2 regions of the Noviherbaspirillum sp. ST9 genome follow, and region 1 is predicted to be linked to the other one. Evidence: predicted binding sites of a transcription regulator. Region 1 holds the regulator's gene; the other holds the start of a gene.

The links. The regulator FNR, encoded in region 1, switches genes on or off when oxygen is low (the NO sensors DNR and NnrR bind a similar motif). The targets are predictions, from matches to a motif close to TTGATNNNNATCAA.
Region 2: ACNOHI_RS03320 (glycine-rich domain-containing protein) is a predicted target of FNR. The motif match lies at 10,710-10,723, and genes of this name have one in related genera.

Annotation. Positions count from the first base shown of each region.
Region 1 is NZ_JBLWFR010000005.1:58,452-70,554, reverse strand. Features, by position in the region: gene ACNOHI_RS12275 (heavy metal translocating P-type ATPase) at 1-1,311, shown strand, start outside; gene ccoS (cbb3-type cytochrome oxidase assembly protein CcoS) at 1,311-1,508, shown strand; gene ccoN (cytochrome-c oxidase, cbb3-type subunit I) at 1,666-3,090, shown strand; gene ccoO (cytochrome-c oxidase, cbb3-type subunit II) at 3,105-3,722, shown strand; gene ACNOHI_RS12255 (cbb3-type cytochrome oxidase subunit 3) at 3,725-3,904, shown strand; gene ccoP (cytochrome-c oxidase, cbb3-type subunit III) at 3,897-4,826, shown strand; gene ccoG (cytochrome c oxidase accessory protein CcoG) at 4,940-6,334, shown strand; gene ACNOHI_RS12240 (FixH family protein) at 6,344-6,880, shown strand; gene ACNOHI_RS12235 (hypothetical protein) at 7,080-7,337, shown strand; gene fnr (fumarate/nitrate reduction transcriptional regulator Fnr) at 7,397-8,167, opposite strand; gene ACNOHI_RS12225 (methyltransferase domain-containing protein) at 8,418-9,326, shown strand; gene ACNOHI_RS12220 (hypothetical protein) at 9,327-9,740, opposite strand; gene ACNOHI_RS12215 (alpha-ketoacid dehydrogenase subunit beta) at 9,761-10,750, opposite strand; gene ACNOHI_RS12210 (thiamine pyrophosphate-dependent dehydrogenase E1 component subunit alpha) at 10,762-11,724, opposite strand; gene ACNOHI_RS12205 (oxidoreductase-like domain-containing protein) at 11,878-12,078, opposite strand.
Region 2 is NZ_JBLWFR010000001.1:698,499-710,601, reverse strand. Features, by position in the region: gene puuE (allantoinase PuuE) at 1-760, shown strand, start outside; gene ACNOHI_RS03355 (allantoate amidohydrolase) at 757-2,517, shown strand; gene ACNOHI_RS03350 (8-oxoguanine deaminase) at 2,522-3,877, shown strand; gene ACNOHI_RS03345 (glycerate kinase type-2 family protein) at 3,886-5,151, opposite strand; gene glxR (2-hydroxy-3-oxopropionate reductase) at 5,182-6,081, opposite strand; gene hyi (hydroxypyruvate isomerase) at 6,265-7,044, opposite strand; gene gcl (glyoxylate carboligase) at 7,055-8,830, opposite strand; gene ACNOHI_RS03325 (LysR family transcriptional regulator) at 8,946-9,863, shown strand; gene ACNOHI_RS03320 (glycine-rich domain-containing protein) at 9,921-10,574, opposite strand; gene ACNOHI_RS03315 (CHASE domain-containing protein) at 10,914-12,103, shown strand, end outside.

The DNA of each region.
Region 1 (12,103 bases):
GCGATCGTGGTCAAGGTGACAAAGATCGCAAGGGAAAGCACGTTGTCGACCCTTGTAAAGCTGATCGAGCGTGCCGGCCAGGCCAAACCGCAACTGTCGCTGTGGGCGGACAAGGTTGCCGCCTGGTTCGTCGCGGCGTTGCTAGTGTTCGCCGTGATTATCTTCGGCGTGTGGCAGTGGGTCGATCCGTCGCGCGCATGGCAGATCGCCGTTGCCGTGCTGGTGGTCTCCTGTCCTTGCGCGCTGTCGCTCGCGACACCGAGTGCGCTCGCGGCGGCGACGGACAGGCTGGTCAGACAGGGCGTGCTTGCGGTCCAGCCACACGTGCTGGAGACGCTGTACCGGACGACACATGTCATTTTCGACAAGACCGGAACACTGACGCTGGGAAGGCCTGCATTGCGCGACACAACCATCTTCGGCGTCGACGATGCCGGCCGCTGCGTGCAAGTGGCGGCAGCACTTGAAGCATCAAGTGCCCATCCGCTTGCGCATGCGATTGTCGAAGCGGCAAGGAAGTCGCGCGGCGAGGGGGTCGAGCTGGCGGCGTCGGAGATCGTACATACCGCAGGGCAGGGGATGGAAGGTGTCGTCGACGGCGTGCGCTACCGCTTGGGCTCCGCTGCGTTTGTGGGTGAAGTGGCCGGATCCGCAGCGCCTCATCCGGTTGGCGGCTTCACGCCTGTCTATCTCGGCACGGAAGGCCGATGGGTAGCCCGCTTTGATCTCGCCGACGAGGTGAGGTCCGATGCAAAGGATGTCGTTTCGCACTTTCAGTCGAATGGCAAGACAGTCATCTTGCTGAGCGGAGACGAGGACGGCGTCACGCGTCGTGTTGCAACGGAATTGGGGATCGAGACCGCGCATGGCGAATATCTGCCCGACCAGAAGCTCGCCTTCGTCCAGCGCCTGCAAGGCGAGGGCGCAGTGGTGGCGATGGTTGGCGACGGGATCAATGACGCGGCCGTGTTGAAGGCCGCCGATGTTTCTTTTGCAATGGGCAGCGGCGCCGCGCTGGCGCAGACGCATGCGGACACCGTGCTGCTGAGCGGACAGATTGCGTCGGTGGTGGATGCACACCGCGCTTCCGCGCACACCATGGCGGTGATCCGGCAGAACCTGACTTGGGCGACGATCTACAACATTGTTGCGATTCCGGCAGCAGCAGTGGGACTGCTCAATCCCTGGATGGCGGGTATCGGCATGTCGCTCAGTTCGGCCGTTGTGGTCATCAATGCATTGCGCCTGCGACGCATTCCTCGTGTACCATCGGCGTCCTCGAACGAGCAACGTGTACTTAAGGCAGCCTGATGGAAGCCCTCTATCTCCTCATCCCGCTCAGCATCGTGATCGTGTTCATCGCGATCTGGGTATTCTTCCGCGCATCGGACAGCGGACAGTTCGACGACCTCGTTGGTCCGGCCATGCGCATCCTGCAGGACGACGACCGTCCACAGACTTCCGAATCCGCTGACAAGCCTGCTACCGAAATAGACAAAAATAACTAGATAAAAAGAACTAGTACATAGCCATTCTCCCTATGAAAATGGCCTTGTCGTCAGAAGGGTCACCTTGATTCGGGTCAATTTGACTTGGGTCAAAGTTTTTCAAAACCCGGAATCGTACTCTCCCCCCATTCGTGTTTCTAACCCTGGGAGATCGTACGTGGATACATCACTGAACTACAACTACAAGGTCGTGAAGCAATTCGCGATCGCTACTGTAGTGTGGGGCGTGGTGGGCATGTTGGTCGGCGTTTTCATCGCTGCACAACTAGCCTGGCCCGCACTTAACTTCGACATCGCGTGGCTAAGCTACGGTCGCTTGCGTCCGTTGCATACCAACGCTGTCATTTTTGCATTCGGCGGTTGCGCGCTGTTTGCTACGTCGTACTACGTCGTCCAGCGTACCAGCCAGGTACGCCTGTTCTCCGACACCCTGGCCGCCTTCACCTTCTGGGGTTGGCAGCTTGTCATCGTCGCCGCGGCCGTCTCCCTGCCGCTCGGTTTCACTTCGGGCAAGGAATACGCCGAACTCGAATGGCCGATCGACATCCTGATCACATTGGTCTGGGTTTCTTATGCCGTGGTGTTCTTCGGCACGCTGGTCAAGCGCAAAGTACCCCATATCTATGTGGCTAACTGGTTCTTCGGCGCCTTCATCCTGGCGGTCGCGCTTCTGCACGTCGTCAACAGCGCTGCGATCCCGGTCACCATGACCAAGTCCTACTCCGCCTACGCTGGCGTGCAGGACGCGATGATCCAGTGGTGGTATGGCCACAATGCGGTGGGCTTCTTCCTGACCGCAGGCTTCCTGGGCATGATGTACTACTTCATCCCGAAGCAGGCCGACAAGCCGGTGTACTCCTACCGCCTGTCGATCGTGCACTTCTGGGCGCTGATCTTCACCTACATGTGGGCGGGTCCGCACCACCTGCACTACACCGCGCTGCCCGACTGGACCCAGTCGATCGGCATGGTGTTCTCGCTGATCCTCCTGGCACCGTCCTGGGGCGGCATGATCAACGGCATCATGACCCTGTCCGGCGCATGGAACAAGCTGCGCAACGACCCGGTCCTGAAGTTCCTGATCGTTTCGCTGTCCTTCTACGGCATGTCGACCTTCGAAGGCCCGATGATGTCCATCAAGACCGTGAACGCGCTGTCGCACTACACCGACTGGACCGTCGGCCACGTGCACGCTGGCGCCCTCGGCTGGGTCGGCTTCATCTCCATGGGCGCAATCTACTACCTGCTGCCGCGCCTGTTCGGCAAGAAGGAAATGCATAGCACCCGCCTGGTCGAAGTCCACTTCTGGGTGGCGACCATCGGTATCGTGCTGTACATCGCAGCAATGTGGATTGCCGGCGTGATGCAGGGCCTGATGTGGCGCGCGGTCAATGCCGACGGCACGCTGACCTACACCTTCGTCGAGTCTGTGAAGGCGACCTATCCGTACTACGTGATTCGCTTCGGCGGCGGCCTGCTGTACCTGACCGGTATGGTGATCATGGCCTACAACACGTTGATGACTGTGCGCGGCGGCAAGACTGTTGATGCACGCATCCCGGCCTACGCGTCGCACGCTTGAATCAAGGAGCAAAAATGAAGAAATTTACCCATGAACTGATCGAGAAGAACCCCTGGCTGATGATCGCGCTGGTTCTGCTCGTGATCAGCGTCGGCGGCCTCGTTGAAATCGTGCCGCTGTTCTTCCAGAAGTCGACCACGGAACCGGTCGCGGGCCTGCAGCCGTACTCCGCGCTGCGCCTCGCCGGCCGTGACGTGTACATCCGCGAAGGCTGCTACAACTGCCACTCGCAGATGATCCGTCCGTTCCGCGCCGAGACCGAGCGTTACGGCCACTACTCGGTCGCCGCCGAGTACGTGTACGACCGCCCGTTCCAGTGGGGTTCCAAGCGTACCGGTCCCGACCTGGCACGCGTTGGCGGCCGCTACTCGGACGAATGGCACCGTACCCACCTCGACAATCCGCGTAACGTCGTTCCGGAATCGAACATGCCGAGCTATCCGTGGCTCGCCACCACCAAGGTCGACCCGCAGTCCGTCGCACCGAAGATGGTCGCGCTGCGCAAGCTGGGTCATCCGTACTCTGACCAGGAAATCGCAGACGCAGCGAAATCCGTCGAAGGCAAGACCGAACAGGACGCGCTCGTCGCCTACCTGCAAGGCCTGGGCATCCAGATCAAGGCGAAGAGGTAATCATGGGCTTCGAATCTTTGATCATGGACGCGCGCAATATCGTGACCGTGCTGAGCTTCCTGACTTTCATCGGTATCGTCTGGTGGGCATACAGCGCGCGTCGCAGCGCAGACTTCGAAGCGGCAGCCAACCTGCCGTTCGCTGACGAACAAATGCAAGCTGCGGAGAAACAACATGGCTGACTTTACAAGTGAATTCTGGAGTATTTACGTTGCGCTGCTGACGATCCTCGGCATCGCAGGCTGCGCCCTCCTGCTGTGGCAGCAGTCGCGCGTCAAGATCGTGGTCGAGGCGGGCAAGGAAGCCGACACCACGGGCCACAGCTGGGATGAAGGCCTGTCTGAGCTGAACAACCCGATGCCGCGCTGGTGGATGTGGCTGTTCTACATCACCATCGTCTTCGGTGTGGTCTATCTGGTTCTGTACCCCGGCCTCGGCTCGTTCAAGGGCAAGCTGGGCTGGGAATCGCGTGGCGAGTACCAGGAAGAGCTGAAGAAGGCAGACGCCGACTACGGCCCGATCTTCGCCAAGTACCAGGCGCAGGACCTGAAGACCGTTGCAGCCGATCCGCAGGCGCACGCCATGGGCGAGCGTCTGTTCCTGACCTACTGCGCACAGTGCCACGGCTCTGACGCACGCGGCAACAAGGGCTTCCCGAACCTGACCGACAAGGACTGGCTGTATGGCGGCGACCCCGAAGTCATCAAGACGACCATCATGAACGGCCGTAACGGCATGATGCCTCCGATGGGTGCCGCAGTGGGTGGCGACAAGGAAGTGGAAGCGGTTGCGCATTACGTGCTCAGCCTCTCCGGTTCGACTGCCGACCCGATCAAGGCTTCGTTCGGCAAGGAGAAGTTTGCCGCCTGCGCAGCCTGCCACGGCCCGACCGGCCAGGGCAATCCGGCGATGGGCGCTCCGAACCTGACCGACAAGACCTGGCTCTATGGCGGCGGCGCGGAAACCATCATGGAAACGATCCGCAAGGGCCGTACCGGCACGATGCCGGCCTTCAACGAGTTCCTGGGTGAAGGCAAGGTGCACCTGCTGGCTGCTTATGTCTGGAGCCTCTCCAACAACAGCACCTCGGTGGCACAGAAGTAATTAGAGAATCTCGGCTCTAATCGCATGGCGGCAGCGAAGCTTGCCGCCGCCATGCTTATTACATAAGGTACCATTCCGGTCTCTTATGTAATAAAGATCAAGCGAGTCAATCAATGAGCGAACCTGCACCGAAGGTTTCCGTCATTCGGATGTACAAGGCGCGCGAAGAAATCTATCCGCGCGAAATCAAGGGTTGGTATGCCAGCTGGCGCTGGGTCTGCGTCTGGCTGACGCAGATTGTGTTCTACGGACTGCCATGGCTGTCATGGAATGACCGGCAGGCCGTGCTGTTCGACCTCACCGCCCGCAAGTTCTACCTTTTCGGCGTTGTGCTGTGGCCGCAGGACTTCATCTATCTTGCGCTGCTGCTGATCATCTGCGCATCCGCGCTGTTCCTGTTCACTGCGGTCGGCGGGCGTCTCTGGTGCGGCTACTCGTGTCCGCAAACGGTCTACACCGAAATCTTCATGTGGATCGAGAGCAAGATCGAGGGCAACCGCAGCCAGCGCATGCGTCTCGACAAGCAACCGATGTCGGCGTCGAAGTTCGCCAAGAAAACCGCCAAGCATCTCGCATGGGGTGTGTTCTCGCTCTGGACCGGTTTCACGTTCGTCGGCTACTTCACGCCAATCCATGAGTTGTCCGCATCGGTGATGACGCTCGGTCTCGGCCCCTGGGAATGGTTCTGGGTGCTGTTCTACGGCTTCGCCACCTATGGCAACGCCGGCTGGATGCGCGAGCAGGTGTGCATGTATATGTGCCCGTATGCGCGTTTCCAGAGCTCGATGTTCGATCCCGACACGCTCATCATCACCTACGACAAGGAACGCGGCGAGCCGCGCGGCGCGCGCAGCAAGTCGGCAGGCAAGTCCTCGCTCGGCGATTGCATCGACTGCTCGATGTGCGTGCAGGTCTGCCCGACGGGCATCGACATCCGCAACGGCCTGCAGTACGAGTGCATCGGCTGCGCAGCGTGTATCGACGCCTGCAACTCCGTCATGGACAAGGTCGGCGCACCGCGCGGACTGATCCGCTACTCGACCGACAATGCGATGCGCAACAAGCTGTCGGACAAGGAAATCCGCAAGCGTGCGACGCGACCGCGCGTGCTGATCTACAGTGCGATCCTGCTGGTTATCATCGGCGTGTTCTTCGGCTCGCTGTACACGCGCACGCCGCTGAAGATGGATGTGATCCGCGACCGTGGCTCGATGGGGCGCGAGGTGGAGGACGGCATGATCGAGAACGTGTACCGCCTGCAGATCATGAACACCGACGAGAAGCCGCACAAGTACAAGCTGAGCGTGTCCGGCGTCGAATCGATCGCACTTTCCACACCGGAAGTGGTCGAACTGAACTCGACCGAATCGCGTGCAGTGCCCGTGCGAGTTCGCGTCGGCCCGGGCAAGGGTGAAAAAGGATCCAACAAGATCACATTTGAATTGCAGGCCATCGACGACGAGCGCCTGCACGTGAAGGAAAAAGCGGTATTCATCGTGCCGCGTTAAGGAGATGACATGCAAGCTGCAGCCATGCCACCGAAAATGAATGAACAACAGCCCTGGTACAAGCATCGCTGGCCCTGGCTGTTGATGCTGGGGCCCGCAGTCGTTGTCGTGGCCGGCATCTACACGACTTACCTCGCCGTGTCCCAACAGGATGCGCTGGTGGTCGACGACTACTACAAGCAGGGCAAGGCAATCAACCAGGACCTGAGCCGCGACCGCAAGGCAGCGGCGATGGGACTGAATGCTTCGCTGCGCTTCGATCCGGCGAGCGGAAAACTGGTCGGGTCGATCAGCAGCCAGGCGCAGCCGTTCTCCGGCAAGCTGTACGTGAACCTCGTGCACTCGACGCAGCCGATGAAAGATTTGAAACTCGAGGCAACGGCAGACCAGCAAGGCCAGTTCGCCATTGCAGTGCCTCTTCTCGATATCGCGCGCTGGAATGTGGTGGTCGAAGGCGAGCAGCGCGACTGGCGCCTTGCTGGCGAGTGGATGTGGCCGCAGCAGAAGCAGGTTGATATGAAGGCGGACCAGACGGTCCAAAGGTAACTCCGAAGTAGGATATTGTCTTACGTCTGGCAACAAATTCAATGCTGGTGCACAATATCCGCAGCACGATCGTTCTCATTCTCGTGAATGAGGTTCCCGAAATCGGGAATGTCAATAGTTCGAAAGTGGGAATGGTGACCAGTGCTAAATCCCGGTACAGCTTTACACCGATTGTTCGGAGTGAAAGGAGGGTAGGTTGATGGCGCGACTGATGATGGTCGTCTTGTGGCCGTCGTTTCTGGTGGCGATCGTTGCGGAGGGATTTTTCTTCTCGATGTTCGACCCCTACGACCTGTCGCTGTTCGGGACATATCCGGACATCAAGCCGCTGGCGGTCTACAGCATCGGGTTCTTCTGCTTCTGGCTGTTCTGTTCACTTGCCAGCATGCTCACCTTCTACCTGATGGCCGTGCCAAACGAGGCGCCCGCAGGCCGGCGCAACTTCCGGGGCTTGTAAAAAAACAAAGGCGAGGGCGCCATGCGCCGCTCGCCTTCTTTTTGGCCGCTACCGCGCGTTCAGGCGCAGGACTGCGTGCCTTGGGCGACTGCCTTGAGGGTGGTCGGGTCGAGCAATTCCAGTTCGCGGTTGTTCACCTTGATCCAGCCCTGCTTCTTGAACTTGGACAGCAGGCGGCTGATGCTTTCAATGGTCAGGCCGAGATAGTTGCCAATCTCTTCACGCGTCATCCGCAGCTGGAAGCTGGTGGACGAATAGCCGCGTACCGAATAACGTGCGGACAAATTCGTCAGGAAGGCTGCGAAACGCTGTTCCGCGCGCATATTCCCCAACAAAAGCATGACACTTTGCTCACGGGTGATTTCCTGGCTCATCATCCGGTGGAAGTGATGCAGCAGGGTGGGCATCTCGGCGAACAGCGCTTCCAGGCGGGCGAACGGGATTTCGCAGACTTCGCTGTCTTCCAGCGCGATCGCGTTGCAATGGTGGCGGTCCGTGCTGATGGCATCCATGCCGAGCAGCTCGCCGGCCATCTGGAAACCGGTGATTTGCTGATCGCCGCTCGGGTTGATCTGATGCGTCTTGAAGTGGCCCAGGCGGATGGCGTACAGGTTGGTAAAGGGATCACCCACGCGGTACAGGTGCGCGTCGCGCGGCACCTTGCGGCGGCGGCCGATGATCTGGTCCAGCTTCGCCATGTCCAGCTCGTTCAATCCCATCGGCAAGCACAGCTGATGCATGCTGCACGCCGAGCAGCGGGCGCGAAGCTCATGCACGGTAGCGGTCGGCTGCTGCACTTGCTGGGGCGGGAACGGGATGGTTTGAGTCATGTCGGCAGGATTTAGGCGGTGCAGGATCATTTTCGAGCCCTTTTCCAAACTTTAGGAATAATTGCTGTTATGGCCTTGAATTGAGCCAGGTCAAGCAATGTCATGCAAACCCCGTGCCAACTCACCCAAAACGGGTGAACAGGATGGCAATCCTGGCGCATCTTGCGGAATTGGATTCGGGGCGGGGGTCGATAATGTACCTCATTCCGCAAATGCTTGCGCCCAACTACCCATATCCGCAGGGAGACACATGCTGACCGAACGCGAGATCGAAAGCTGCTATCTGGGACAATTCATCCCGCTGCACTACCACCACAACATGCTGATGGACAGCCGCCGTATGGACGGCTTCAAGGCTGCCATCAACGCTGCCGTGTTTCCGGGGGCGAAGGTGCTGGAGCTTGGCGGCGGCACCGGCGTGCTGTCCTGGTTTGCCTCGGCCAAGGCCGAGAAGGTCTGGTGCGTGGAGTTCAACCCCGAGCTTGTGGCCGAGGCACGCCGCCTCCTGGCGAGGAACAAGGGCGGCGACAAGGTCGAAGTCATCCATGCCGACGCGTTCGAATACCTGCCACCCGAGCCAGTCGACGTCGTGATCTGCGAAATGATCCACGTCGGCATGCTGCGCGAAAAGCAGGTGCAGATGATCGAAGCGTTCAAGCGCCGCTACCGCGCGCGCTTCGGCGGCAAGCTCCCGGTTTTCCTGCCGGAGGCTGCCATCATGGCAGTGCAGCCGCTCCAGCAGGCGTACGACTTCCATGGTTACCAGGCGCCGATCGTCCAGTTCCAGGAGCCCTCGCACATCCAGGCCGGCAGCGTCGAGCTGGCGCAGCCTGCTGTATACAGTGTCCTCGACTTCAGCCAGGACACTTCCGAAATAATCCAGTGGGAAGGGTGTTTCACGATGACACAGTCCGGCTGTGTCAATGCGCTGCGCTTCATCACCAAGAACATCCTGACCGTGCTCGTGAAGCAGGGCACGACCATCGACTGGCTTAACCATTACATGGTGCTGCCGTTGGGCGAACCGGTGCAGGTTGTAGCGGGCGACACCCTGCGCGTCAGCTTCCAGTATCGCGCCGGCGGATCACTGCCGTCGCTGCAGCAGGCGATGCGCGCGGAATGCGTCGTCGTCGACGAACGCATCCCGGCCTACGCCTGATTACTTCTTCAAATTAAGGAAAATATTCGCCGCGAAGACCAGGATTCCGAGTGCGGCGACGATTTCCGAAAACGCGAGCACGGGGATGAGGCCGCGCTGGCCGCCGATCACGAAGGCCAGCGAAACCGCCATCACCGGCAGCGAAATGTTGTGCAGCCAGAAGTGCGCCTTCGCGAGTTTGCTCGCTGCCGCTTGCGGAAATACGCTGTAGACAAGTCCCGCCACGGCCATTGTGGCCCAGCCGAGCAGGTTGATGTGCGCGTGGACCGGTCGCATGGTGAAGTCCTCGCTGGCCCCCATCATGATGCCTAGCCCGACCCCGACGATCAGGTACAGGACGGCAAGCTTCAGCCAGAGCGCGCCGGCGGTGGAAAAGGCGGGTTGAGTTTGGGCGAGGGACGGAGTGGTGTGCATGATCGTTCTTCCTTTCTTTTTCAGACGAGTTGTTCTTCCTTGACGGCGGCGGTGTGTCCAGCGAGTTGGAGTGCGGCGGCCACGACAGCGTCCGGCTGAGGCATGAAGGCCTGTTCCAGTACATAGCTCGAAGGCGTGGGTGCATCAGGCCCGGTCAGGCGCATGACGGGCGCCTTCAGCGAACTGAAAGCATGTTCTGCCACGATCGCGCTGATCTCGGCGCCGACACCGCACATGCGGCTCGCCTCATGGACGATGAGCAGCCGGCCGGTCTTCCTCACCGAACGCAATATCGTTTCCTCGTCGAGGGGCTTGAGGGTGCGCAGGTCGATCACTTCCGCATCGATGCCGCGCTCTTCGAGCTGTGCGGCCGCCTGCATGCAGGTATCGACCATCTTCGCGTAGGAAATGATCGTGACGTCCGCACCCTTGCGCCGCACTGCGGCCTTGCCGAGCGGGACGACATGTTCACCGTCGGGCACGTCCCCCGAGGCATGAACAAGCGGCATGTCGACGAAGAAGAGCACCGGGTTGTCGTCGCGGACCGCGGACTTCAGCAGTCCTTTGAAATCGGCGGCATTCGACGGCATCACGACTTTCAGTCCAGGGCTGTGCACGAACCAGGCTTCGAGGTTGTGGTTGTGCTGCGCGCCGACGGTCCATCCGCTTCCCGTCATGGAAAGTACGACCATCGGGAATTCGAACTGGCCTCCCGACACGTAGCGGAGTTTGCCCGCGCTGTTGACGATCTCGTCCATCGCAAAGCAGAGGAAGGGCGCGAACAGCATGTCGACCACCGGACGCAATCCGGTTGCCGCGGCACCGGCCGCCGTTCCCGCGATGATGCCTTCAGCGAGCGGCGTGTTACGAATGCGCAGCGGACCGAATTCCTTCGCCAGTTCCTTGCGCTTGGTCGCGACACCTTCGCCGAACATCAGCACGCGCGCGTCGCGGCGCATTTCCTCGGCCAATGCGTGTTCGATGGCTTCATTGACGGTAATGTGTGGCATGGTGGTACTCCTCAAGCGTAGACGTCGGTAGTGAGTTCGGACGGGACAGGGAAGGGTGAGGCAGCAGCGAAGGCAGCCGCGCGTTCCACTTCCGCGGCGATGCGCTCTTCCATCAGCGCGATGTCATCCGCTTTCAGTGTTCCATTCTTCAGAAGGCGTTCGCGCGTCATGACGACCGGGTCTTTCGCGCGCCATTCCGCCAGTTCCCGCGCGTCGACATAGGACTGGTCGTCCGGCTCGAAATGGCCGCGCAGGCGATAGGTATAGGTTTCCAGCAGGTAGGGCTTGCCGGTCTTGCGGATATGCGCGACGGCTTCCACCGCCGCAGCATGGACCGCCTCGACGTCATTGCCGTCCACGGTGCGGGTGGCCATGCCGTAGCCTTTTGCCCATTCGCTGACGTGGTCGATGTTCATGGTTTCCTTGCGGTGCACGAAGGCCTGCCACTGGTTGTTTTCGCAGACGTAGAGAATGGGCAGGTCCCATACCGATGCGAGGTTGAGCGATTCATGGAAGATGCCTTCACAGGCAGCGCCGTCGCCGAAGAAGCAGGCGACGATGCCGTCCTGCCTGAGCATCTTGGTCGAGAGCGCAACGCCGGTGGCCAGGGAGAGTTCGCCGCCGACGATGGTCGACGTCAGGACGACGCCCAGTTCCTTCGCGGAGATGTGCAGCGAGCCACTCTTGCCCTTGCAGTAGCCGGTGCTGCGACCCATCACCTCGGCCATCATGCGGCCCGCGTCGGCGCCGCGCGCGAGCAGGTGGCCGGCGCTGCGATGGTTGGTCAGGATGCGGTCGGATGCGCGCAGGGCGCGCACGACGCCGACCGCCGACGCCTCCTGGCCAACGGCGGTGCAGGTGCCCGCCATGCTGCCGGCGGCCTGCAGCGCGGCCGCTTTTTCTTCGTATGCCCGGATCAGCATCATGCATTCGAGCATGGATGCGGGGCTGCCCTCGGTTGTAGTGTGATTCATGAATGTCCCTCTTCAACGGTTCGGAATCGAGGGACGAAGTCTAAATCGCGAACCGGCGCAGCAGCACGGCCCGGAACGGGCTTAAGATTTTTTTAAGATGAATTGAATGAAGTTTTAGGAAAGCCCGCAGCGAAGGTTTCCGCGCGGATGCATTCAGGGCAGGTCGACGTTGTCGTCGTGCATGAGCCGGGCGATCTGCGCTTCCCAGGTCTTCAGCTCGGCACGGTAGCGCTCCATTGCCAGCGCGTGCAGGTCGAACACGCAGGGCTCGCAGCCGCTGCGGCAGCAGTCGCCATCTTCGGGCGGTTCGGGCGGCAAGGGTTTGGGCGGCAGGTCGGGAAAATCGTGTGTCATGTCGGCGGCCGGGCGCAAGGGTTGG
Region 2 (12,103 bases), on a different contig from region 1:
TGAGATGCGCCACATGAGCATGGAATCGATCTACGAGTACGGCTCTCGCGCCGGACTCTGGCGCCTGCTGCGCCTGTTCGAGGAGCGCCGACTGCCGCTGACCATCTTCGGCGTTTCCATGGCACTGAAGCGCCATCCCGAAGCCGTCGCCGCCTTCCGCGAACTCGGCCACGAGATCGCCTGCCACGGGCTGCGCTGGATCAGCTACCAGCACATCGATGAGGCAACCGAGCGCGCGTATCTGCAGGAAGCGGTGCAGATCATCAAGGAGATGACCGGCGAGGTGCCCCTCGGCTGGTACACCGGACGCGATTCTCCCAACACCCGCAGGTTGGTGGTCGAACACGGCGGCTTCGCCTATGACGCGGACTACTACGGCGACGACCTGCCCTTCTGGGAACAGGTTCCCGTCGCCGGTGGCGGCAGCAAGCCGCACCTCGTCGTTCCTTACACGCTGGACGCCAACGACATGCGCTTCGCCGCGATGCAGGGCTTCAACTCCGGCACGCAGTTCTTCGACTACCTGAAGGATGCCTTCGACGTGCTGTACAAGGAAGGCGACCCGAACGGCCTCGACCGCCCGAAGATGATGTCGATCGGCCTGCACTGCCGCCTCGTCGGCCGCCCCGGCCGTGCTGCGGCGCTGGCTCGCTTCCTCGACTACATCCAGTCGCACGAGAAGGTGTGGATCACGCGTCGTATCGACATCGCGAACCACTGGCACGCGACGCACCCCTTTACCGAAACGAAAAGCACATGACTACGACCCTGCAGCAACTGAACGACTGCGCCCCTGCCGAATTCGTCCGCATCCTGTCCGGCATCTACGAGCATTCCCCGTGGATTCCCGAGCGCGCGGCGGCGCAACGGCCCTTCACCAACCTCACCGCGCTCAAGCAGGCCTTGCAGGCAGTCGTCGACAGTGCGCATGAGGAAGAACAGCTCGGCCTGATCCGCGCCCACCCCGAACTCGCGGGCAAGGCAGCCATCGCCGGCGAGCTCACGAAGGAATCGACCGGTGAGCAGGCCAAGGCAGGGCTCAACAATTGCAGCCCGGAAGAATTCGCGACGCTGCAAAAGCTGAATGCGGATTACAACGCGAAGTTCGGCTTTCCGTTCATCCTCGCGGTGAAAGGACCAGACGGCAAAGGCTTCAACCGGCAGCAGATCATCGCCACCTTCACCCGCCGGCTGAAAAACTGCCGGGCAGATGAAATGGCGGAGGACCTGCGCCAGATCCATCGCATCGCCGAACTGCGCCTGAACGACCTGTTCGGCCATGTGCCTGCAATCGGCAACACCGTCATGGAATGGGCCGAAGCCATCGGCGCCTGGAGCGACGACGACGAAGGCCTGACCTGCGCCTACATGACGGTCGCACACCGCAAGACGGCGGTGCAGCTCGCGGACTGGATGCGCGAGGCAGGCATGGAAGTCCATATCGACGCCGTCGGCAACGTGGTCGGCCGTTACCTGTCCGACAAGCCGGATGCACGGACATTGATGACCGGTTCCCACTACGACACCGTCCGCAACGGCGGCAAGTACGACGGGCGCGAAGGCATCCTGCTGCCGATCGCGGTGGTCAGGCACCTGCATGAGCGCGGCGAACGTTTGCCCTTCCATCTCGAGATCGTCGGTTTCTCGGAGGAGGAAGGCGTGCGCTACAAAAGCACTTTCCTCGGCAGCAATGCGATTGCCGGCCGCTTCGACATGACGCTGCTGGACAAGCTGGATGCGGACGGCATTTCCATGCGCTCCGCGCTGCTCGACGCCGGCCACAATCCCGACGAGATCCCGCACATCGCCCGCAAGCGCGAAGACCTGCTCGGCTTCGTCGAAGTGCACATCGAACAGGGTCCGGTACTGCTCGAGCGGGGCCTGCCCGCCGGCGTTGTCACCTCCATCGCCGGCAGCTGCCGCTACCTGGTGGAACTGACCGGCGTCGCGAGCCATGCCGGCACGACGCCCATGCATATGCGCAAGGATGCCGCCGCGGCAGCAGCGGAGATCATCCTGTATGTCGAGAAGCGGTGCGCCCAGGCGCCTTCGCTGGTCGGTACGGTCGGCCAGCTCAATGTGCCGCATGGTTCGGTCAACGTCGTTCCAGGCGCATGCAAGCTCTCGCTCGACATCCGTGCCGCCGACGACGCGACGCGCGACGCTGCCGTTGCCGATATCCTGCGCGAGCTGGAGAGCATCTGCGCACGTCGCAATATCGAGTCGAAAATCGATCTCCTGGTCAGCGCCCCCGCCGTTCCCTGTGCGCCGTGGCTGATGGACCAGCTCGTCGCATCGACTGCGCGCGCTGGCATCGCTCCCTTCAAACTGACCTCCGGAGCCGGCCACGACGCAATGGCGATTGCGGCAGTGACCGATGTCGCGATGCTGTTCACCCGCTGCGGCAACGGCGGCATCAGCCACAATCCGCTGGAAACCATGACAGCGGACGACGCCGAACTATCGGCGCAAATCTTCCTCGACTTCCTGCGGAACTTCACGCCAGCCGGAAAGTGATGCCATGACGAAGACCCTGCTCATCCGCAACGCGCACGTCCTCGTCACCATGGACCACGCGCGGCGCGAAATCGCCGACGGCGCGGTGTTCGTGCGCGGCAATGTCATCGAACAGGTTGGCCGCACCGCGGATTTGCCGCAGGATGCGGATGAAGTCATCGATGCCCGGCACCATGTCGTGCTGCCCGGGCTGGTCAACACGCACCACCACATGTTCCAGAGCCTGACGCGTGCCGTCCCTGCGGCACAGGACGGCGAGCTGTTCAACTGGTTGCAGAATCTTTACCCGATCTGGACGCGCCTGACGCCGGACATGCTGCGCGCGGCCACACTGACGGCGATGACGGAACTGGTGCTCTCCGGTTGCACGACCACGAGCGATCATCTCTACCTGTATCCGAACGGATGCCGTTTGGAAGACAGCATTGAAGCGGCGCAGCAGATCGGCATGCGCTTCCATGCCGCGCGCGGGTCGATGAGCGTGGGTGAATCGAAAGGTGGCCTGCCACCGGACATCCTGGTCGAAGACGAAGATGCAATCCTGAAGGATACGCAGCGACTGATCGAAACCTGGCATGACCCGGACCGCCATGCGATGCTGTGCGTCGTCGTTGCTCCCTGCTCGCCATTCTCTGTCTCTCGCGACCTGATGCGCGAGTCGGCGTCGATGGCGCGCCACTACGGCGTGTCGCTGCACACCCATCTGGCGGAAAGCAAGACCGACATCGACTACAGCCGCGAACAGTTCAACATGACGCCTGCGCAGTATGCGGAAGATTGCGACTGGATCGGGCACGACGTCTGGCATGCGCACTGCGTGCAGCTCGACGAGCACGGCATCCAGCTCTTCGCGCGCACACGGACCGGCGTCGCGCATTGCCCCTGTTCCAACATGCGGCTGGCGTCCGGCATCGCGCCGGTGCGGCGCATGCTCGATGCCGGCGTGCCGGTCGGCCTTGGCGTCGACGGTTCCGCGTCCAATGATTCGGGGCATATGCTGGGAGAAGCGCGGCAAGCGATGCTGCTGCAGCGCGTCGGCCACGGGCCTGCGGCAATGACCGCCAGACAGGCGTTGGAGCTGGCGACACTGGGCGGGGCGAAGGTGCTCAATCGCGACGACATTGGGGCACTTGCGCCGGGCATGTCGGCGGACATCGTCATGTTCGACATCCGGCAAATCGGATTCGCCGGCGCCCTGCACGATCCGGTTGCCGCGCTGGTGTTCTGCATGCCCTCCGGCGTGGCCTGCAGCATCATCAACGGCCGCGTCATCGTCCGCGACGGCCACTGCACGACCGTCGAGACGGCACGCGTCATCGAACAGCAACAACTGCATGCATCGCGAATCATGGGCGGCTGACGCCGCCGTCAGACGATCAGGATCGCCCGGAAATCATTGACGTTGGTCCGGGTCGGCCCCGTCACCACCAGGTCCCCCAGCGCGCTGAAAAATCCGTATCCGTCATTGTTATCGAGCATCGCACGCGCGCGGAGACCGAGCTTTTCCGCGCGCGTGATGGAATCAGGCTGATAGATGGCACCCGCATTGTCTTCCGACCCATCGATCCCGTCCGTGTCGCCGGCAATCGCATGCACGCCCGGCAGCCCTTTCAGGCTCGCAGCAAAGCTGAGCAGGAATTCCGCGTTGCGCCCGCCTCGCCCGTTACCGCGCACCGTGACGGTGGTTTCACCGCCGGAAATCAGCACGCAGGGACGCTGGAAAGGCTGGCCGCGCAATGCCACCTGGCGGGCCAGCGCCGCATGCACCATGCCGACGTCGCGTGCTTCGCCTTCCATGTCGTCGGACAGGATGTACGGGGTCACGCCCGCCTGCCGGGCCGCGTCGGCGGCTGCCTCCAGCGCCTGCTGGGCGGTCGCGATGATGTGATGTGAATTGCGTGCAAAGCGCGCATCGTCGGGCTTCGGCGTTTCTCCGGCGTTGGAAGACAAGTGCCTTTCCATGTTCGCCGGAATGTCGATGCCGTACTTGCGCAGGATTGCCAGTGCATCGCTGCAGGTGGTCGGATCGGGCAGCGTCGGGCCGCTGGCGATCACGCCGGGATCATCACCGGGCACATCGGAAATCAGCAGCGTCACGATGCGTGCCGGCGCGCAGGCGAGCGCAAGCCGCCCACCTTTGATGGCGGAGAAATGCTTGCGCACGCAATTCATCTCGGAAATCGTGGCGCCGCTCTTGAGCAAGGCTTTGTTGACGGCCTGTTTCTGTTCCAGCGTGATGCCATCCGCCGGCAAGGCGAGCAGCGCCGATCCGCCGCCGGAAATGAGGCAGAGCACGAGGTCGTCTTCCGTCAGTCCCTTCACCATGTCCATGATGCGCCCGGCGGCGCGCCGTCCGGCCTCGTCGGGCACCGGATGCGCCGCCTCGACCACTTCGATCCTGCGGCAGTCTGCGCCGTGCCCGTAGCGCGTAACCACGAGCCCGCCGAGATCGCCCTGCCAGTGGTCCTCCACCGCCTTGGCCATCGCCGCAGCGCCCTTCCCCGCACCGATCACCAGGGTACGCCCCATGGGAGGCGCAGGGAGGAAGGCGGGCAGGCATTTGTCGGCGCTTACTGCGGAGGTGGCGCGGGAAAACAGTTCGAGCAGCAACTCTCGGGCTTTGATCGGATGCATGGCGCGTGTCCTTGTGGTGTCCCGGCTATTCTACGCGCTGGCGATTTCATGGTTGGACAGCAGTTCGATCGCGCGGCACAGGGCCGAGTGGTCGAGGCCGCTCATGCCGTTGGCTGCACAGGCATTCATCAGTTCCTGCGCGGTGGCGGTATTCGGCAGGGACACTCCGAGCGCCTTCGCGCCCTGCAGCGCGAGGTTCAGGTCCTTCTGGTGCAGTTCGATGCGGAAGCCGGGATTGAAGGTGCGCTTGACCATGCGCTCGCCGTGGACCTCGAGGATGCGCGACGAAGCGAACCCGCCCATCAGCGCCTGGCGCACGCGTGCCGGATCCGCGCCGGCCTTGGATGCAAACAGCAGCGCTTCGGCCACCGCCTGGATGTTGAGCGCGACGATGATCTGGTTGGCGACCTTGGTCGTCTGGCCGTCGCCGTTGCCGCCCACCAGCGTGACGTTCTTGCCCATCAGCTCGAACAGCGGCCTGACGTCGTTGAACGCGCTCTCGGAGCCGCCGACCATGATCGTGAGCGACGCCGCCTTGGCGCCGACTTCGCCGCCGGACACCGGTGCGTCCAGGTACTCGCAACCGAGCGCATTGATACGCTTCGCAAAGTCCTTCGTCGCGATCGGCGAGATAGAACTCATGTCCACCACGACCTTGCCCTTGTCCAGGCCCTTGGCGACGCCGCGCTCGCCGAACAGCACCGACTCCACGTGCGGCGTGTCCGGCACCATGATGATGACGATGTCCGCGCGCCTGGCGACTTCCTCGCCCGAGGTGCAGACGGTCGCGCCACCTTCGATCAGTTCGAAGGGAGGGTTCTTGTGGTCGTGCAGGTAGAGCTTGTGTCCACCCTTCTGCAGGTGCCCCGCCATGGGTGCGCCCATGATGCCTAATCCGATGAAGCCGATTTTTGCCATTGTGTTCTCCATGTAAATGTTCGCCATTAAGCTGGCGGCTTTCTGCGTTTGATACCGCGTCTATCCTCTCCCCGTCATTCCCGCGAAGGCGGGAATCCATAGGCAGGTAGCTCGAGCAGATTCACTATGGGTTCCCGCCTTCGCGGGAACGACGGGGAAAGGTAAGCGGGCATTCAACTGTCGTCGCCCGCCAACTCAAACCCCGTGCTCTGCCCGCCACCCCAACCCTTCCACCGTCCCCGCGCGCGGCTTGTACTCGCACCCGATCCACCCGTCGTACCCCGCCTCATCCAGCATCCTGAAGAGGTACCGGTAATTGATCTCCCCCGTCCCCGGCTCGAAGCGCCCCGGATTGTCCGCGAGCTGGATGTGCTTAATGATGTCCAGGTTGGCCTTGATCGTATTGGCCAGTTCGCCTTCCATGCGCTGCATGTGATAGATGTCGTACTGCACGTAGATGTTGCCCGAACCGGTTGCCTTGATGAGGTCGATCGCCTGCTGCGTATGCGTCAGGTAAAACCCCGGAATGTCGAAGCCGTTGATCGGCTCGATCAGCAGCCGGATCTTGTGTTCCTGCAGCATATCCGCCGCGTATTTCAGGTTGTTCACCGTGGTCCTATAGACGGTATCGGCATCCCCCTCTTGCGGCGCCTTGCCGATCAGGCAGTTGAGCTGCTTCACCCCGAGCACCTTTGCATAGCGGATCGCCTCGTCCACGCCCTCGCGGAACTCGCTGACGCGATCCGGATGGCAGGCAATACCACGTTCGCCCGCTTCCCAGTTCCCGGCGGGCAGGTTGTGCAGCACCAGGTCGAGCTGGTAGGTGTTGAGCTTGTCGGCAATCTGGTCCGCGTGGAAGGCATACGGGAACAGGAATTCCACGCCGCGGAAGCCCGCGCGGGCCGCCGCTTCGAAGCGGTCCATGAAGGAATGTTCGTTGAAGAGCATCGTCAGGTTGGCTGCGAGTTTGGTCATTTCCCTCTCCTTAATCCAGCAGGGCAATCGCGGTCGGCGCATGGTCCGGCGAGGTTGCCAGTTCTTCGAATTCATTGATGGCGTTGATCTCGGTGCCCATCGCGATATTGGTCACGCGCTCGAGGATGATCTCGACTACGACCGGCACCTTGTATTGACGCATCCATGCGCGTGCCTGGCCGAAGGCGTCCTGGATGTCCTCGGGGCGCCGCACGCGGATCGCCTTGCAGCCCAGCCCTTCGGCGACCGCAACATGGTCTACGCCATAACCTTCGAGTTCCGGCGCATTGATGTTCTCGAACGCCAGCTGCACGCAATAGTCCATGTCGAAACCGCGCTGCGACTGGCGGATCAGCCCGAGGTAGGAGTTGTTCACCACCACGTGCAGGTAAGGCAGCTTGAACTGCGCGCCGACGGCGAGCTCCTCGATCATGAACTGGAAGTCGTAGTCGCCGGAGATGGCGACCACCTGGCGATCCGGATCGGCGGCGCACACGCCGAGCGCAGCCGGCACCGTCCAGCCGAGCGGGCCTGCCTGTCCGCAGTTGATCCAGTGGCGCGCCTTGTACACGTGGAGGAATTGCGCGGCGGCGATCTGCGACAGGCCGATCGTGGTGACGTAGCAGGTATCGCGGCCGAATACGCGGTTCATCTCCTCATACACGCGCTGCGGCTTGATCGGCGCCGCGTCGAAATGCGTCCGGCGCAGCATCGTCCGCTTGCGCTCCTGGCATTGCGAGACCCAGGCCTTGCGGCACTTGAGCTTGCCGGCATCCTTCCACTCCTTCGCCACTGCGACGAACAGCTTCAGCGCGGCACAGGCATCGGACACAATCCCCAGATCCGGCCCGAACACCCGGCCGATCTGCGTCGGCTCGATATCCACGTGCACGAACTTGCGGCCCTTGGTAAAGACATCCACCGAGCCGGTATGACGGTTTGCCCAGCGGTTGCCGATGCCGAGCACGAAATCGGATTCGAGCATGGTCGCATTGCCGTAGCGGTGGCTCGTCTGCAAGCCGACCATGCCCGCCATCAGCGAATGATCGTCCGGAATGGCGCCCCAACCCATCAGGGTCGGGATAACGGGTACGTTGACGATTTCCGCGAATTCCACGAGCAATGCCGACGCATCCGCATTGATGATGCCGCCACCTGCCGTGATCAGCGGCTGTTCCGCCTCGTTGAGCATGGCGAGCGCCTTCTCCACCTGTGCGCGCGTGGCCGCCGGCTTGTACACCGGCAAGGGTTCATACGTTTCCGGATCGAACTCGATCTCCGCCATCTGTACGTCGAACGGCAGATCGATCAGCACCGGCCCCGGGCGTCCGGAGCGCATGAGGTGAAAAGCCTGCTGGAACGCGCGCGGCACCAATGCAGGCTCGCGCACGGTGACCGCCCACTTGGTCACCGGCTTCGCAATCGATTCGATATCGACCGCCTGGAAGTCTTCCTTGTAGAGCCGGGCGCGCGGCGCCTGTCCGGTCACGCACAGGATGGGAATCGAATCAGCCTGCGCCGAATACAACCCCGTGATCATGTCGGTACCGGCGGGCCCGGAGGTCCCGATGCACAAGCCGATATTGCCCGCCTTCGCCCGGGTATAACCCTCCGCCATGTGCGAAGCGCCCTCGACATGGCGCGCGAGGATGTGTTTGACGCTTCCGCGCTTTTTCAATGCGGCATAGAACGGATTGATTGCCGCGCCCGGCACGCCGAACGCCTGGACGATGCCTTCCTTCTCCAACACATGCACTGCGGCTTCCGCCGCGGTCATCCTTGCCATAGGTCCTCCGTAGAGCAGTTGAATCCCGATGGAAGGATGCTAATGGCAGACGAATAGTTTGATAAGAAGACAAATGATCGCTTTATTCGATACTCTGGGTATGGAATAATCAGCCATGGACAAATTCAAGCAAATCGAAGCCTTCGTCGAAGTCGTGGAGAAAGGCAGCCTGGCCAAGGCCGCCCTTGAACAGAACATCACGCCCGTCATGCTCGGCCGCCGCATCGATGCGCTGGAGCGGCGCCTGGGCGTCAAGCTCATGCACCGCACCACCCGCCACCTGACGCTGACGGAAGAAGGCACGGTCTTCCTCGAGCACTGCCGCAAACTCCTCGACGAGCTCGACGCGGCCGAAAAGATCGTCTCGGAAGGACGGCACAAGGCCACCGGCCACCTCATCGTCTCCGCGCCCGCCGCTTACGGCCGAAAGCACGTCGCTCCCCTCGCCCCCGCCTTCCTCGCCGCCAATCCGGAAGTCCGCATTTCCTTCAACCTCACCGACCGCGTGGTCGACCTGGTGCGCGAAGGCTACGACGTCGGCATCCGCATTGGCGGCGCGATCGACCCCAACTTTGTCGCGGTCAAACTCGCCAGCAACCGGCGCGTCGTTTGCGGCTCGCCCGCCTACTTTGCAAAGCACGGCATGCCGACGACGCTGGCCGATCTCGAACGCCACAACTGCCTCGCCTTCAACCTGCAGGGCGGCCAGCAGCGCGGCTGGTACTTCCAGCAGCACGGCAAGCCCGTGACGGTCCGCGTGAATGGCAACCTCGACTGCAACGACGGCGAACTGTTGCATCGCTGGGCGTGCGAAGGACTGGGCCTGGCGTGGCGCTCGACGTGGGAAATCCAGCCCGAACTCGCCGCCGGCCAGCTGATCACGGTGCTCGATGACTACGCGCTCGACAACTACGACATCATGGCGGTCTATCCGCAGCAGCGTCACCTTCCCGCCAAGATCCGCTTCTTCATCGACATGCTCAAATCGGTTTATGCGCAGCCGGGGTACTGGAATCGCCCGCAGAACTGGTAAAAAAAAGCCCGCGGGATCCTCGCGGGCTTTCGTGATGCCTGGAACAGGATGGCGTATTTACGCGGCGGCCTTGTCCAGCGCTGGACGCCCCTTGGCGGTCACCACACCGCAATAGGCCGGTTTGGCTGCACCACAGTAGGCCGATGCCGCTTTGCCCGCTGCCACGCCGCAATATGCCGCCTTGCCGGCTGCGACACCGCAGTACGCCGCCGACGCCTTCTCGGACGCCACGCCGCAATAGGCTGCACTCGCCGTTTCAGCCGCCGCTCCGCAGTAGGCGGCAGCGGCCACCCCGCAGTAAGCCGCGCCCTGTTGAGCCGCCGGACCGAATTCCTGGCGATACAGCGACCGCGTCCTTTCGTTGGCGTTGGCGAGATTGACGGCATCTTCCTCGTCGCGCATGCCGAAGTACGGGAAGTGGTGGAGGAAGTAGCCGAACACATGCTGGCAATCCTCCGCATATTTCATCGTGTCCAGGATATGCGCGTGCCAGAACTTGTCGACCTCCTTGTCCGGCACGATCGCCTCGTCCGGATACTTCGCCACCAGGGCGAGGAAACGCTTGTATTCCAGTTCGCGACGGTCGGCCTCCTCCCGCGTCCAGCCATAGCCCTCGCTTGCGTCCATCAGCTTGAACTTGATCGGGCCAAGGTCAAGCGAAAAAACGGCTTCAACCATCTGTTCCGGTGTCTTTTGAGCCTGATGTTCCATTGTTCTCCCACCTTTCGATCTTGTTGAATTGGATTTACCCGTTCCGGAAAGGCGATATCCTGACGTTATTGCTGTCCGGAAGTTTTCCGGAAGGCCAATGTAGCATGTGACTCTGTTTGCATTTTTGTAACATAATTGACGAAGATCAAATTTGCAGCGAGGCCAGACGAAAAGCCGTCCTGCCGCTGAAACAATACGCGTACCGGAATAACGGGCCTTCCTCGACGACTACCGACCGCGAAATTTTCCATTTGGAAATCGATATACACTGCAACTTTCCAACCGCACCTGGAACAAGGTGCTGAAGAACCGCCAACCACTCGATCCGTTACAGCCACAATGCTCCTTTCCCGCCGATTTCTCCGGTCGCTTTTCGCCTCTACCGCCTGGTGGATGGGCGTTGCGGGATCGCTCGTGCTCTGCCTGCTCGTCGAGCAAACGATCACGAACCGGAGCAGGGCGGAATTCGACTACCACGTCGACAATGCGCAGATCTCCATTCAGAACCGCGTGCGTTCCTATGTCGACGTGCTGCGCAGCTCCGCAGCCCTGTTCTACACCGCCGATCGCATCAGCCGCGAGCAATTCCACAACTACGTCACCGAGCTCGACCTGCAGCAGACATTCCCCGGCATTACCAACCTCAATTTCGCCCAGCTTGTCACGCCGGAAGAAAAGGCCGCATTTGAAGCGTCGGTGCGCAGCGACCGCAGCCTCGACAGCCGCGGTTATCCGAATTTCACGGTCAGACCCGCCGGCGAACGTCGCGAATACCACGTCCTCACGTTCGTCGAACCGCTGGAGACCAACCGCGTGTCGTTCGGCTGGGACATTGCCTCCAATGCCGCCGTCAGCAATTCGCTGGAGGTGTCGCGGGACGGTGGGCACCTGTCTTCTTCGGGACGGCTGATCCACATTACCGGTCCGCACAAGCATGTCGGGCTGGCAATGCGGATGCCGCTGTACCGACGGGGCATGCCGACCGGTACGGTGGAAGAGCGCAGGAGGGCCTATTACGGATCGGTCGGCGCCGGTTTCGATATCAACAAGCTGATGGTCGGCGCCGTCAATCCGACCATTCTCAAGCAGATGCGGGTACGCCTGTATGACGTGGGCCGGGGCGACGGCTCGGCCACGCCGGACAGCCTCCTGTTCGACAGCAGCGCGCGGCCCGACGGCGCCACGACCGACGGGTCGTATGCCCCGCCCTCCGAATTGTTCGTAAAGCGCGTCTCGATGAGTGTCGGGCCGCGTGTCTGGTCAGCGGAATTCTCCGCGCACAAGTCGGCGCTGATGGACGGCTTCGAAGCCTACCTGCCGTGGGTGGTACTGGCGATCGGCCTGCTGGCGTCGCTGTTGCTGTACGGCGTGTATTACTCCCTCGCGACAGCGCGTCGCCGTGCGGTGGAGCTGGCCAGGGACATGACCAAGGACCTGCGTGCAAGCGAGGCCAGCCTGGCGGAGGCGCAGCACATGGCGCGGGTGGGAAGCTGGGTGCTCGATCCGCTCACCGGCAGCATGTCGTGGAC